2 regions of the Streptomyces sp. NBC_01707 genome follow, and region 2 is predicted to be linked to the other one. Evidence: riboswitches for the same ligand, from Rfam matches in the RefSeq annotation. Region 2 holds a riboswitch; the other holds the start of a gene.

The links. A riboswitch is a leader RNA that binds a small molecule or an ion and turns the genes downstream of it on or off. The one in region 2 is predicted to bind cyclic di-AMP.
Region 1: linked by a shared signal. The riboswitch ahead of OG963_RS13255 (M23 family metallopeptidase) and the one ahead of OG963_RS19585 (C40 family peptidase) in region 2 are both predicted to bind cyclic di-AMP.

Annotation. Positions count from the first base shown of each region.
Region 1 is NZ_CP109190.1:2,969,808-2,977,496, forward strand. It holds gene OG963_RS13245 (HPr family phosphocarrier protein) at 1-164, shown strand, start outside; gene OG963_RS13250 (GntR family transcriptional regulator) at 370-1,086, opposite strand; gene OG963_RS13255 (M23 family metallopeptidase) at 1,299-2,117, opposite strand; cyclic di-AMP (ydaO/yuaA leader) riboswitch at 2,130-2,300, opposite strand; gene OG963_RS13260 (pitrilysin family protein) at 2,506-3,888, opposite strand; gene OG963_RS13265 (pitrilysin family protein) at 3,915-5,294, opposite strand; gene OG963_RS13270 (DNA topoisomerase (ATP-hydrolyzing) subunit A) at 5,519-7,689, shown strand, end outside.
Region 2 is NZ_CP109190.1:4,376,377-4,384,065, reverse strand. It holds gene OG963_RS19595 (NlpC/P60 family protein) at 1-195, opposite strand, end outside; gene OG963_RS19590 (hypothetical protein) at 552-905, shown strand; gene OG963_RS19585 (C40 family peptidase) at 1,001-2,146, opposite strand; cyclic di-AMP (ydaO/yuaA leader) riboswitch at 2,154-2,320, opposite strand; gene pcrA (DNA helicase PcrA) at 2,579-5,032, shown strand; gene OG963_RS19575 (M23 family metallopeptidase) at 5,127-6,629, opposite strand; gene OG963_RS19570 (triacylglycerol lipase) at 6,923-7,689, opposite strand, start outside.

The DNA.
Region 1 (7,689 bases), 1.4 Mb from region 2:
GCAGCCCGGTGAACGCCGCTTCGATGCTCGCGGTGCTCGGCCTCGGCGCGCAGGGCGGCGAGGAGATCGTGCTCTCCTCCGAGGCGGACGACTCCGAGGCCGCACTCGACCGGCTGGCGAGGCTGGTCGCGGAGGGGCTCGACGAGCTCCCGGAGACCGTCTGATTCAGGACCTCGCCGGCCGTTCGAGCCGGACGCATTTCTGCGGCAGAGCCGCGGCACCGTCGACCGGAGCCGCGGCTCTTTCGTTTTCGCGAGTCGCGCCGATCACCGGTCCGCTCCCGAGTCGGTTTCCGAGATTTCCGGAGTGAATTCGGGCAGCCGAAACAAAGCCCCGCCGAATTGCATCTCTTTGTATACGGCGCATGTGTTAATGACGGCCGCTCGCGGTGTTTACGACATGTTGCGAAGTTCTCACCCGGCCGGGCCGCGGCGGGGCGGCGTCCCGGCCGGGGATGCGGTCCGCGCGCCGCAGCCGGTGCGCGGCGGTGGCGCGCTCGGCGTGCTGAGCGGCCAGCGCCCTGGCCCGTTCCGCGTCACCGCGCGCGACCGCGTCCACGATGGCCCCGTGCTCGGCCCAGGAATCGGTGGGGCGGGCCGGCTGCTCGACCGCGTACATCCAGGCGATCTTGTGCCGGAGCTGGGTCAGCAGTGCGATGAGCCCGGGGCTGCCGGAGGCCTGGGCGAGCGTTTCGTGGAACCAGCCGCCCAGCGAGCGCAGATCCTCGCCCTCACCCCGTCTGGCCCGCTCCTGACCGAGCCTGACCAGGCCACGGAGAACCTTGAGGTGCGCCTCGGTGCGGCGCTGCGCGGCACGGGCCGCACCCAGTGGCTCCAGCAGCATCCGGACCTCCAGCAGGTCGGCGGCCTCCTGCTCGGTGGGCTCGGCGACACAGGCGCCGGCGTGCCGGCGGGTGACCACGAAACCCTCGGACTCCAGGGTGCGCAGCGCTTCCCGTACCGGGACCCGGGAGACCCCGTAACGGCGTGCGAGCAGTTCCTCGGTGAGTCTGCTGCCGCGTTCGAAGACACCGGAGACGATGTCGTCACGGATTGCCGTGCATACCGAATGCGCCGGAATGCGCATGTCCGAACCTCCGCCTTAATCCCCGCGAAACGCGGCCGATCGACGCCTGTTCTGTGACTCTATTGCAATGCGGCTGCATTTCCGACGCCGGGTCGAAATCCATGAATATCTTTTGGTCCGAAGACGGTTCGGCGAGCGTCTCCGGCGGGGGCCGGTGCGGGTACGCCGAAGGCCCCGGCGGGAAGCCGGGGCCTTCGGCGGTGCCGCGTCGGTCAGACGGTGACGCCGTGGGCGCGCAGGTACGCGACGGGGTCCATGTCGGAGCCGTACGACGGCGTGGTCCGGGCCTCGAAGTGGAGGTGCGGTCCGGTGGAGTTGCCGGTCGAGCCGGAGAAACCGATCCGCTGGCCCGCGCCGACGCTCTGGCCGACCGACACACCGATCGACGACAGATGGCCGTACTGGGTGTACGTGCCGTCCGTCATCCGGAGCACGATGTTGTTGCCGTACGCGCCGCCCCAGCCGGCCTCGACGACCGTGCCGGCGCCGACGGCGACGACGGAGCTGCCGGAGGCGGCATGGAAGTCGATGCCCGAGTGGCGGCCGGAGGACCAGAGGGAGCCACTGGACTTGTAGCCGGTGGTGACGTACGAACCGGCGACCGGGAGCTGGAAGGCACCGAGGCGGGTGCGCTCGGCGGAACGGGCGGCGCGCGCCTTCATCTCACGGGCCGCCTTCGCGCGGGCTTCGGCCTTGGCCTTGGCTGCGGCCTTGGCGTTCGCTTCGGCCTTCGCCTTGGCATCGGCCTTCGCCTTCGCGGCAGCCTTCACCTTGGCGGCGACCTCGGCCTGGTGCTTCTGCACGTCGGCCTGGGTGGCCACCTGCTCGGCGAGGGTGCCCTCGATGGCGATGACCTGGTTCAGGCCGGTCTCGCTGACGGAGGGGGCTTCGGTGCCGGCGGCGAGCGCCGGAGAGGCCAGCCCACCGATGACGCCGGTGGTGGCCAGAGCTGCGATGCCGGTTACCTGCGCGCTCTTGCGCGTCAGACGGTTCGGGGCACGGTGCTTCCCGGTGGGGCGGGTGAACGCCATGAGGTGGCTGGTCCTTTCCTTCCTTCTCGCCTACCGGGTTAGCTGACGGGTTCGGAGCAGGAAGGTCTCCTACGGATCCGCGGGCCCCTGAAGAGGCGCGCAGGCATCCGATTCACCCCAGGGACTGCGTGGGTCCCCGGCTCCCCAGGCTCGCGCCTGACGGGGACTCGGCGATAGCTGCCCGGCGCCGCGGATGCGGCATACGGGTGACGGACAGCGCTGCCGACGCTAAGCGGGGGGACTTTCATTCACCAAACGGACAGGGCGCTTTGTAGCACATCCCACAGGGCACACAGGCAGTTATCGGGCAATACGGACAAAGGGGAAGACCCCGGCGAGAATCGGCTCGCGGGGTCTCCCTCTGTCTCGCTATGGGCTATCCGATTCGTCAGCCGGTGACGACCGACACCTCACCGATGCCCAGCGCCCGGACCGGCTCCTCGATCTGCGCGGCGTCGCCGACGAGGATCGTGACCAGACGGTCCACCGGGAAGGCGCTGACCACCGCCGCGGTCGCCTCGACCGTGCCGGTCTCGGCGAGACGGGCGTACAGCTGCGCCTGGTAGTCGTCCGGGAGATGCTGCTCGACCTGGTCGGCGAGCGTGCCCGCGACCGAGGCCGCCGTCTCGAACTTCAGCGGGGCGACACCCACGAGGTTCTGCACCGCCGTCTCGCGCTCGGCGTCGGTCAGGCCCTCGGCCGCCAGCGTCCGGAGGACCGTCCACAGGTCGCCGAGCGCCGGTCCGGTGGACTCCGTGTCCACCGAACCGCTGATGGCCAGCATCGCGGCGCCCGTCGCCCCGGAGGCGGAGTCCGGCGCCGACGACCGCAGGACCTGCGCGAAGGCCCGCACGCCGTACGTGTAGCCCTTCTCCTCACGCAGCACCCGGTCCAGCCGGGAGGTGAGCGTGCCGCCCAGGCAGTACGTGCCGAGGACCTGGGCCGGCCACACGCTGTCGTGCCGGTCGGCGCCGATCCGGCCGATCAGCAGCTGGGTCTGCACGGCTCCGGGACGGTCGACGATGACCACCCGGCCGGTGTCGTCGGCGGTGATCGGCGGGGCCGGCCGGTGCTCGGCACTGTTCCCGGACCAGTCGCCCACGGTGTCGGCGAGCAACGCCTCCAGATCGATGCCCGTGAGGTCACCGACGACCACGGCGGTCGCGGTGGACGGGCGCACATGCGCCTCGTAGAAGCTGCGGACGGCCGCGGAGTCGATCCGCTCCACCGTCTCCTCGGTGCCCTGGCGCGGGCGCGACATCCGCGCGGTGGCCGGGAAGAGCTCCTTGGAGAGCTGCTTTGCGGCGCGGCGGGCGGGGTTGGCCTGCTCGTGCGGGATCTCGTCGAGCCGGTTGCGTACCAGCCGCTCGATCTCGCTGTCGGAGAACGCGGGTGCCCGCAGCGCCTCGGCGACCAGACCGAGCGCCTTGGCCAGCCGGGAGACCGGGACCTCGAGGGAGACCCGGACGCCGGGGTGGTCGGCGTGCGCGTCGAGAGTGGCCCCGCAGCGCTCCAGCTCGGCTGCGAACTCCTCCGCGGAGTGCTTGTCGGTGCCTTCGGACAGCGCCCGCGCCATGATCGTGGCCACACCGTCGAGGCCCTCGGGTTCGGCGTCCAGCGGGGCGACGAGGTAGATCTCGACCGCGATGACCTGCTGGCCGGGGCGGTGGCAGCGCAGCACCGTGAGCCCGTTGGGCAGGGCGCCGCGCTCGGGGGCGGGGAAGGCCCAGGGCCTGGCCGTGCCCGGGGCCGGCTGCGGGTGGTACTCCATCGATACTCCAGTCGCGGCAGCGTCGGTCACTTGTCCGCCCCTTCGTGCGCGTCGGTGTCGGCGTCCGTCTCGTCGGCGGCCGCCCCGTCGGTGGACTCGGCCGGCTCGACCGGCTCGTAGACGAGTACCGCCCGGTTGTCGGGGTGAAGCTGGGCCCTGGCAGCCGCCTGGACCTCCTCCGCGGTGACGTCGAGCACCCGCTGGACGGCGGTCAGGGCGAGCTGCGGGTCGCCGAACAGCACGGCGAACCGGCACAGTTCGTCGGCGCGGCCCGCGACCGTACCGAGCCGGTCCAGCCACTCGCGCTCCAACTGGGCCTGGGCGCGCTCCATTTCCTCTGGTGTCGGACCCTCGGCCGCGAACCGGGCCAGCTCCTCGTCGACCGCGGCCTCGATCTGCGCCACCTCGACCCCGCCGGACGTCTTCACGTCCAGCCAGCCGAGCGAGGGCGCACCGGCGAGCCGCAGCAGCCCGAATCCGGCCGCGACGGCCGTCCGGTCGCGGCGGACCAGGCGGTTGTGCAGCCGGGAGGACTCGCCACCGCCCAGCACGGTCAGCGCGAGGTCGGCGGCGTCGCACTCCCGGGTGCCGTCGTGCGGCAGCCGGTAGGCGGCCATCAGCGCCCGCGCCGGGACCTCCTCACGGACCTCTTCACGCAACTGCTCGCCGATGACATCGGGGAGCGCGCCGTCGCGCGGCGGCTGCTTGCCGTCGTGGGACGGGATGGAGCCGAAGTACTTCTCGATCCAGGCGAGCGTCTGCTCGGAGTCGATGTCGCCGACGACGGACAGCACCGCGTTGTTGGGCGCGTAGTACGTACGGAAGAAGGTGCGTGCGTCCTCCAGCGTCGCGGCGTCCAGGTCGGCCATCGAGCCGATCGGGGTGTGGTGGTACGGGTGGCCCTCCGGGTAGACGAGGGCGGTCAGCTTCTCGAACGCCGTGCCGTACGGCACGTTGTCGTAGCGCTGACGGCGCTCGTTCTTGACGACGTCCCGCTGGTTCTCCATGGACTCGTCGTCGAGCGCGGCGAGCAGTGAGCCCATCCGGTCGGCCTCGAGCCACAGGGCCAGCTCCAGCTGGTGCGTGGGCATCGTCTCGAAGTAGTTGGTGCGTTCGAAGCTGGTGGTCCCGTTGAGGGAGCCGCCGGCCCCCTGCACCAGTTCGAAGTGTCCGTTCCCCTTGACCTGTCCGGAACCCTGGAACATCAGGTGCTCGAAGAGGTGAGCCAGACCCGTGCGCCCCTTGACCTCGTGGCGCGAACCGACGTCGTACCAGAGGCACACCGCGGCGACCGGGGTCAGATGGTCCTCGGAGAGCACCACGCGCAGGCCGTTGGCCAGACGGTGCTCGGTCGCTGTCAAGCCGCCGGAGCCGGCCTGGGCTGTGGCCGTGTGACCCATGGGCATGTACGTCCCTTCGATCGCGATACTGGATTTCCTGCGAGACCTGCCACTGTAAGCAAGCGGACCGACACCTGGCGAAGTTCCCGTGCCGTGGAAGTTCGCGTGAAACAGCGCCGGACGGCCCCTAGAGACGGGTCGAGGTCGGGGTTGTCAGTGCGGCGGTCCACAATGGTCCGCGTCAGAACCAGAGGTTGCCCGAACAGATCTGTGAAGGAGTCGCAGCAGCGATGGCCCGCCGCAGTACGAAGACCCCGCCGCCGGACGACTTCGAGGAGAAGATCCTCGACATCGACGTCGTCGACGAAATGCAGGGCTCCTTCCTCGAGTACGCGTACTCGGTGATCTACTCACGGGCCCTGCCGGACGCCCGCGACGGCATGAAGCCGGTGCACCGCCGCATCGTGTACCAGATGAACGAAATGGGGCTGCGCCCCGACCGCGGCTATGTGAAGTGTGCCCGCGTGGTCGGCGAGGTCATGGGCAAGTTGCACCCGCACGGCGACGCGTCGATCTACGACGCGCTGGTGCGGATGGCGCAGCCGTTCTCGATGCGGCTCCCCCTCGTCGACGGACACGGCAACTTCGGCTCGCTCGGAAACGACGACCCGCCTGCCGCCATGCGGTACACCGAGTGCCGGATGGCCGACGCCACGTCGCTGATGACGGAGTCGATCGACGAGGACACCGTCGGATTCCAGTCGAACTACGACGGCCAGGAGCAGGAGCCGGTCGTCCTCCCGGCCGCGTATCCGAACCTCCTGGTCAACGGCTCGTCCGGGATCGCGGTCGGCATGGCGACCAACATGCCGCCGCACAACCTGGGCGAGGTCATCGCCGCCGCCCGCCATCTGATCAAACATCCGGGTGCGGACCTGGACACCCTGATGCGGTTCGTTCCCGGTCCGGACCTGCCGACCGGCGGCCGGATCGTGGGCCTCGGCGGCATCAAGGACGCGTACGCGGCCGGCCGCGGCACGTTCAAGATCCGTGCGACCGTCTCCGTGGAGAACGCCACGGCGCGCCGCAAGGGTCTGGTCGTCACCGAACTGCCGTTCACCGTCGGCCCCGAGAAGGTGATCGCCAAGATCAAGGACCTGGTCTCGGCGAAGAAGCTCCAGGGCATCGCGGACGTCAAGGACCTCACCGACCGCGAGCACGGCCTGCGCCTGGTCATCGAGGTCAAGAACGGCTTCGTGCCCGAGGCCGTTCTGGAGCAGCTCTACAAGCTGACGCCGATGGAGGAGTCCTTCGGCATCAACAATGTGGCGCTGGTCGACGGGCAGCCGCTCACGCTGGGCCTCAAGGAGCTCCTCGAGGTCTATCTCGACCACCGCTTCGACGTGGTACGACGCCGCAGCGAGTTCCGCCGGACCAAGCGTCGCGACCGGCTCCATCTGGTCGAGGGTCTGCTCGTCGCGCTGATCGACATCGACGAGGTCATCCGGCTCATCCGCTCCAGTGACAATTCGGCGCAGGCGAAGGAGCGGCTCATCGAGCACTTCTCGCTGAGCGAGATCCAGACGCAGTACATCCTGGACACCCCGCTGCGCCGGCTCACCCGGTTCGACCGGATCGAGCTGGAGAGCGAGCGGGACCGGCTCAACACCGAGATCGACGAGCTGACCGCGATCCTCGAATCGGACGCCGAGCTGCGCAAGCTGGTCTCCACCGAACTGGCCGCGGTCGCCAAGAAGTTCGGCACCGACCGGCGTACGGTGCTGCTGGAGTCGGCCGGTGCGCAGGTCGCTGCGGTACCGCTGGAGGTCGCGGACGACCCGTGCCGGGTGCTGCTCTCCTCGACCGGTCTGCTGGCCCGTACGGCCACCGGCGACCCGATCGCGTTCGACGAGGACGCCAAGCGGGCCAAGCACGATGTGATCGTGTCGGCCGTCCCGGCGACGGCGCGCGGCGATGTGGGTGTGGTGACGTCCACCGGGCGGTTGCTGCGGCTCGCGGTGATCGATCTGCCGCAGCTCCCGGACACGCACGCGGCGCCCAATCTCTCGGGTGGCGCGATGGTCTCGGAGTTCCTCACGCTGGAGAACGACGAGGAAGTCGTCTGCCTCACCACGCTCGACGAGTCCTCCCCCGGTCTGGCGATCGGCACCCTGCAGGGGGTCGTCAAGCGGGTGGTGCCGGACTACCCGGCCAACAAGGACGAGTTGGAGGTCATCACCCTCAAGGAGGGTGACCGGATCGTCGGCGCCGCCGAACTGCGTACCGGTGAGGAGGACCTGGTCTTCATCACGTCCGACGCGCAGCTGCTGCGTTACCCCGCGGCGCAGGTGCGACCGCAGGGCCGGGCGGCCGGCGGTATGGCGGGGGTGAAGCTGGCGGCGGGCGCCGAGGTGCTCTCGTTCGCCGCGGTGGATCCGGCGGTCGACGCGATGGTGTTCAC
Region 2 (7,689 bases):
CTCGGTGGCGACCTCCGCCTCGTGGTACAGCCGGTCCACCTTGGCCTTGACCTGAGCTGGTGTGGGCTGCGGATCGGCGTGTGCGGCACCCGGCAGGGCGGCGGCGGTTGCGGCCCCGGCGAACGCGAGGGTGGCTGCGGTGCGGGCAGCAGAGCCGGTACACGGGCGCTGCTTGGGTTTCCGATGCGCTGCCACGAGGGCGGGGCTCCTTGCTGTCGACTGCCCGTCGGGGCCTACCGGCGGGCCCGCGAAGGTCCGACGGCGACGCCGGCAGGGGGAGCCGCGCGCCGCCGGACTCTTCGGCGGGGTGACCGGGCCGCCGCCCGGGTACGGAGCGTCGGTGAAGCCGGCCACCTGGATAGGGACGCTAAACCCGGGGCACGAGGAAGAGTCGTAATGACGCCTATTGCCCGAATTTGGCGAGGCGATGCCATCAAGTGATCGGAGAAAACGCGCCAGAGTCAGGCAATTGGTACAAATATAAGTGAAACGCCAAGGAGCCCCCACCTCGCCGGAGAGCGGTGCTATGGCCCCGGCTAGGCTGCGGCCCCATGGACGTACTGATCAATGTCTTCGTCGCGCTGCACATCATCGGCATCGCCGCACTCCTGGGCGGCTTCCTGACCCAGATGAAGGCGATGGGGTCGGGCACGGCCCGCTTCGTCCCGGCGATGCTGCACGGGGCGCTGACCATGCTGGTCACCGGTATCGCACTGGTCGGGCTCAACCAGGCGGACGACCAGCCGGTCAACAACATCAAGATCGGTGTGAAGCTGGCGGTCCTGGTCGTGATCCTCGCGCTGGTGTACGTCAAGCGGGACGAGGAGAGGGTCGAGAAGGGCGTCTTCGCGGCGGTCGGCGGGCTGACGGTCGCCAACATCTTCATCGCGACGCTCTGGACCTGAGCCGGCCGCTGCCGCCCGGGCCGGTCCCTGTCCTTCATGGCGCGAGCCCCCACCGGATCCTTCCGGCGGGGGCCCGTCGCCGTCCGGGGCCGTGGCTACCCGGGCCGCACGCTGCCGTAGATCGGCATGTAGTAGATCGATTCCTCGCGGACGTTCGCGCCCGGCTTCGGCGCGTGGATCATCATGCCGTCGCCCTTGTAGATGCCGACGTGGCTGATGTCGTCGTAGAAGAAGACGAGGTCGCCCGGCTGCAGATCCGCCGTCGCGATCCGCGTGCCGATCTTCACCTGGTCCCAGGTGGTACGGGGTATGTCGACGCCCGCCGCCTTCCAGGCGGCCTGGGTCAGCCCCGAGCAGTCGTACGACGACGGGCCCGTCGCGCCCCAGACGTACGGCTTGCCCAACTGGGCGCGGGCGAAGGCGAGGACCTTGTCGGCCTTCGTGGTGGCGCTGCTGTCCGATCCGGTCCCGGTCCCTGTGTCACCGCCGGATCCGGCCTGGTTCGCGGCCTCCTCGGCCTTGCGGTCCGCCTCCGCCTTGGCGGCCGCCTGCTGACGGGCCAGCTCCTCGGCCTTGCGCTTGGCCTCCGCCTCCTTCTTCCGCTCCAGCGCCGCGAGCCGCGCCTTCTCCTCGGCCGTCAGCTTCGACAGCATCGCGCGGGCCTCGCCCAACTTCTTCTGGACGTTCTCCTTGCTGGTCCGCAGCGTGGCCTGCGACTCGGTGAGCGTCTCCAGACTCTTCGCCGCCTCGGTGCGCTTCTTCGACGCCGCGGCCTGCTGCGTACGGAAGTCCGTGACCGCCTTCTGCTGCCGGCCCGCCATCCGGGCCATCAGCTGGTTCTCGTCGAAGTACGACTGCGGGTCGTCGGCCAGGAAGAATGTGGCGCTCGGCGCGATGGAGCCGGTGCGGTACTGCGCCGCCGCGTAGTTGCCGAGCGCCCTGCGCGCATCGTTCAGCTTGTCGGCACGCTTCGCGACGTCGTCCAGCAGCGCGTCGACCTTGCCCCGCTGCGCGGCGGAGGCCTCCTTCGCCTGGTTGTACTGCTGGGTCGCGGTGCCCGCCTGCCGGTAGAGGTCGTCGACCTTCTTCTGCACGTCCTCGATGCTGGGCTTCGGCGAGGCCGGGGCGGCCGTGGCGCTCTGTGTGGAGAGCAGGGTCACACCCGCCAGGGCGGCCGTCGTGAGCCCGACGGCGGGCGTGGTGGAGCGCATCCGGGTGCGCGGTTTGCGATGCGACGCCAAGGCCGGCATCTCCTTCCGTGGACCGCCTACCGGGTTAGCTGTCGGGTTCGGGCGGAACGGAAGGCTGCCCTACGGTCCGGATGTGGAGATATGGACCGATTCACCCCGGTGATGCATGTGGGTCCCCGGTTCCGAACTCCCGCGAGGGCAGCCCGGATTCGGCGTGGGCGCCCGCTCGGCGTGGTTCGCCTCAGGGGGTACGGGCCGCCCGATCGAGCACGCTAGCCAACCCGTGGTGCCGCTGTGAAGGTTGATGTTCGATATGCCCGATACATTTTCGTGACCTTGTCGGCGGAGCCGGGGATGCGGGCCGGGCCGCCCCCTCTTCCTCTACGCGGTGTGGGCGCACGCTCTCCCTGTGTGCCCGTGCGCCGGGTGCGGTTCGCCATGCGGCCGCACGGTGTCGGTGCGGCGGCCTAGACTCGTCAAGCGATGAGCAGCCTCTTTGACGACAGCTTCCTGGCCGGCCTCCAGCACTCGGAGGAAGAGCCCCCGCCGCCCCCCGAGGACTCCGCACCCGAAGCGGTGCCGGAGGATCTCTTCGCGGGCGTGTTCGACGCGCCCCCGCCGCCCAGGGACGCGTACTACCGGGACGGCGCCCACCGCCCCGTCATCGACGCCGCCGCCCTGCTCGACGGGTTGAACACCGAGCAGCGTGCCGCCGTCGTGCACGCGGGGTCGCCGCTGCTCATCGTCGCCGGGGCCGGCTCCGGCAAGACCCGGGTGCTCACCCACCGCATCGCCCATCTGCTGGCCGAGCGCGGGGTGCATCCCGGCCAGATCCTGGCGATCACCTTCACCAACAAGGCCGCGGGCGAGATGAAGGAGCGCGTCGAGCAGCTCGTCGGACCGCGCGCCAACGCCATGTGGGTCATGACGTTCCACAGCGCGTGCGTGCGGATCCTGCGCCGTGAGTCGAAGAAGCTCGGCTTCACCTCGTCGTTCTCGATCTACGACGCCGCCGACTCCAAGCGGCTGATGGCCCTGGTCTGCCGCGATCTGGACCTCGATCCGAAGCGCTTCCCGCCGAAGTCGTTCACGGCGAAGGTCTCGAACCTGAAGAACGAGCTGATCGACGAGGAGACCTTCGCCGGGCAGGCCGCGGACGGCTTCGAGAAGACGCTCGCCCAGGCCTACGCGATGTACCAGTCCCGGCTGCGCGAGGCCAACGCACTGGACTTCGACGACATCATCATGACGACGGTCCATCTGCTCCAGGCGTTCCCGGATGTCGCCGAGCACTACCGCCGCCGCTTCCGGCACGTCCTCGTGGACGAGTACCAGGACACCAACCACGCGCAGTACACGCTCGTACGCGAACTGGTGGGCCCGGCCGGACCGGCCGACGCCCCCGCCGAGCTGTGTGTCGTGGGTGACGCGGACCAGTCGATCTACGCCTTCCGCGGCGCGACCATCCGCAACATCCTCCAGTTCGAGGAGGACTACCCGAACGCGACGACGATCCTGCTGGAGCAGAACTACCGCTCCACGCAGACGATCCTCTCCGCGGCCAACGCGGTCATCGAACGCAACGAGAGCCGCCGCCCCAAGAACCTCTGGACGAACGCGGGCGAGGGTGCCCGGATCACCGGCTATGTCGCCGACACCGAGCACGACGAGGCGCAGTTCGTCGCCGACGAGATCGACCGGCTGACCGACGCGGGCGACGCCAAGGCGGGCGATGTCGCCATCTTCTACCGGACGAACGCGCAGTCCCGCGTCTTCGAAGAGATCTTCATCCGCGTCGGCCTGCCCTACAAGGTCGTCGGCGGCGTGCGCTTCTACGAGCGCAAGGAGGTCCGGGACATCCTGGCCTACCTCCGGGTCCTCGCCAACCCCGAGGACACCGTCCCGCTGCGCCGCATTCTGAACGTGCCGAAGCGCGGCATCGGCGACCGCGCCGAGGCGATGATCGACGCCCTGTCGCTGCGCGAGAAGATCACGTTCCCGCAGGCACTGCGCCGCGTCGACGAGGCGTACGGCATGGCGGCCCGCTCGGCCAACGCCGTCAAGCGGTTCAACACGTTGATGGAGGAGCTGCGCACGATCGTCGAGTCGGGCGCGGGCCCCGCCGTGGTGCTGGAGGCGGTCCTGGAGCGGACCGGCTATCTCGCGGAACTCCAGGCGTCCACCGACCCGCAGGACGAGACCCGCATCGAGAACCTTCAGGAACTCGCCGCCGTCGCGCTCGAGTTCGAGCAGGAGCGGGGGGAGGCCGACGCAGGGGAAGGCGCGAGTGCGGGCACGCTCGCCGAATTCCTGGAGAAGGTCGCGCTCGTCGCCGACTCCGACCAGATTCCCGACGAGGACACGGACGGCTCCGGCGTCATCACGCTGATGACGCTGCACACCGCGAAGGGCCTCGAATTCCCCGTGGTGTTCCTGACCGGCATGGAGGACGGCGTCTTCCCGCACATGCGCGCGCTGGGACAGGTCAAGGAGTTGGAGGAGGAGCGGCGCCTCGCCTACGTCGGGATCACCCGGGCCCGTGAGCGGCTCTATCTGACCCGGGCGGCGATGCGCAGTGCGTGGGGGCAGCCCTCGTACAACCCGCCGTCGCGGTTCCTCGAGGAGATTCCGGACCAGCATCTGCAGTGGAAGCGGACCGGACCGATGGCGGCCCCGGCCGGACCGACGTCGGGGATCACGTCGTCGCTGTCCTCGTCGCGCTCGCGCTCGGGCCCCTCGGGTTTCGCGACCCGGCGCACCTCGGACAAGCCGACGATCACGCTGGTGGTCGGGGACCGGGTCACGCACGACCAGTTCGGGCTCGGCACGGTGACGGCGGTCGAGGGGGTCGGCGACCAGGCGAAGGCGACGGTCGACTTCGGGGACGAACGGCCGAAGAAGCTGCTGCTGCGGTACGCGCCGGTGGAGAAGCTCTAGGACGCCCCTGGGGGCACCAGCGGCGGTGGCGGGCGCGGAGTGCCTGCCACCGGGAGGGTGCCTGCCACCTCTCGCCGTGGACCCTCGCGGCTGCTCAGGTCGGGTCGAGGCCGTGGCTGCGGAGCCAGGGCAGCGGGTCTATGGCCGCGCCGCCACCGGGCCGGACCTCGAAGTGCAGGTGCGGGCCTGTGGAGTTCCCGGAGTTCCCGGAGTATGCGATGACGTCACCGGCCTTGACCGGGCCCGAGCGGATCTTGGTGCTGCTGAGGTGGCAGTACCAGGTCTCGGTGCCGTCGGCCGTGGTGACGATGGCCATGTTCCCGTAGGCGCTGTTCCACTGGGTGCGTACGGTGCCGTCCGTCGCGGCCATCACCGGAGTGCCGTACGAGACGGGGAAGTCGATGCCCGTGTGCACGGACATCCAGTTGACGCCTGCCTGGCCGAAGTAGGCGCTGAGGCCGTGCTGCGCGACGGGCAGGAGGAACTTGGGCCGCAGAGCCTCCTTGCGCGCGGCCTCCTCCTCGCGCTTCTTCTTCTCGGCCGCCTGCCGTTCCTTCAGGTCGATGCGCTCCTGGGTACGGCTGGCGCGGTCGGCGAAGTTCTCCGCGTCGGCGCTGAGGTTGGCGAGCTGGGTGTCCAGCTTGTTGTTGGCGGCGACCGGCTTGACGGTGCCGGGGTCGGCGGCCGCCATCGACATGGTGTCGTCCTTCTCCTCGCCGCTGCCGAGCCCGCCGACGGAGGCGGCGGCGATACCGGCGACGCTCATCACGCAGGCGGAGGGAACGGCGACGGTGAGGAGTGCGGAACGCTTCGCGGGGGTGCGACGCCGACTGCGGCTGGCGCCACGGGTGCTGGGGCGGCTCACGGGACGGGGGACGTCGCCCTCGCTGCGGCCCGACGCGCGGTCCGTGTCGAGGCCGTCGCTGTTCTCGCGGTCGTCGTCGATGTCGGTGGTGCCGGCCAGGTCCGTGTCGGGCAGGCTGAACTCGGCGGTGCGGTAGGGCTCGTACGGGTCGTAGGAGCCCTGGTCCGCGTACGACTCGTACGACTCATGCGCCTCGTACGACTCCTGGGCGCCGTGGGCGGTCTGTTCGGGTTCGTACGACTCCTGCGCGGTGTGCGCAGTTTGCTGATCGTGCTCGGGCGTGGCGCCGGTGTTCCAGGCGGTGGCGTCGTACGCGCCGGTGTCGTAGGCGGCCGTCCCGGCTGTCGCCCACTGGCCTTCCTGATACCAGCCGTTGGCGTCCCACTGGCCCGACGAATCCGGGGCGCCGCCCTGTGCGGGAATGCCGCCGGCGTCCGGCGTCCAGGTCGCGGTGGTGGCGTACTGCTGCGGCTGCTGGGTCCCGTACGCGACATAGGGGTCGTACGCGGCGGTCTGATGCGCGCCCGTGTCCCACTGGGTCGAGTCGTACTGGCCGCTGTATCCGGCCTGTCCGGTGCCGTAACCGCCGTCGTAGCCACCGTTGTAGCCGGTGGTGTCGTACGTGCCGTCGTAACTGCCCGGGAGGGAGCCGAAGAGCGGGTCGTTGTCGAAGCTGCCTGTGGAGTGGCTGTCGTAACCGACATACCCGGCGTGGGGGTGCTGGTCGTTCACCAACTTCTCTCTCGCCTCGGCAGCAGGACCTGGGGTCTGGGTCCGGTGGGGGATCCCAGGGGGAAAGCAGTGGCCGCGACTGTACCCGCCGGTATGCGACGCCGACAATCTTCGTCAGGTTTTGGCCGCTCAGGAAACGGGCAATCGGCCGCCTTTCGACGGACTGTGCACAGAGCTTTGGCTCTATGTTCGAAACGCGTTCTATTTGTGGGCCTGTCCTGGACGCCCGGAGAGCGGGTGGGTGGCCCTCGTCGCGGCGTGGCGGCCTTGCGTGGTGAGGGTTCCGGTCCTCCTCAGGCCACCGACGCGGTACCCGCGAGGCCGGGAGCCGCTTCCGGGGACTCGAGCGCCTGGCGGATCCCGGCGGCGACCGCAGGGTGGACCGGCAGTGCGAGATGACCGATCCCGCTGACACGTACGTTCTGGGCATCGAGGTCCGGATGGTCGATGCAGGCCGCCTCGGCCGGGACGATCACCTGGTCCAGCTCGCTCCAGAAACTCACGAACCGGGTCCGGCAGCCGGGCGCGGGCCGGCGCAGTTCCTCGATCGGGGCGGAACCGCTGCGCATCTGGCGCACGATCGGATGCGCACTGGCCATCGGGGCGACGGCCGTGCCGCCGTGCGGGGTGCCGAGAGTGACCAGGGTGCGGACCCGTCGGTCACCGCCGAGTCGCTGCACGTAGTAGCGGGCTATCAGGCCACCGAGGCTGTGTCCGACGATGTCGACCTCGTGGTGCCCGGTGCGGCCGCAGATCTCCTCGACGTGCCGGCCGAGCAGCTCGGCGGCGGTGCGGATGTCGCAGGTCAGCGGCGAGTAGTTGAGGGACTCCAGGTGGTGCCAGCCGTGCCGGGTGAGGGAGCGGCGCAGCAGCACGAAGACGGAGCGGTTGTCGATGAACCCGTGGAGCAGGACGACGGGCGGCCGGTCGGGACTCTCGACGGGAAGGGCAGCGGTACCGGCCGGTGCGGTGGACGGCTCGAAGGGGGGCTCGGGCGGGCGCGCGGGGTCCCGCCGCTCGTCGGTGATGCCCGCGGGGTACAGGAGGACATGCCCGGCGA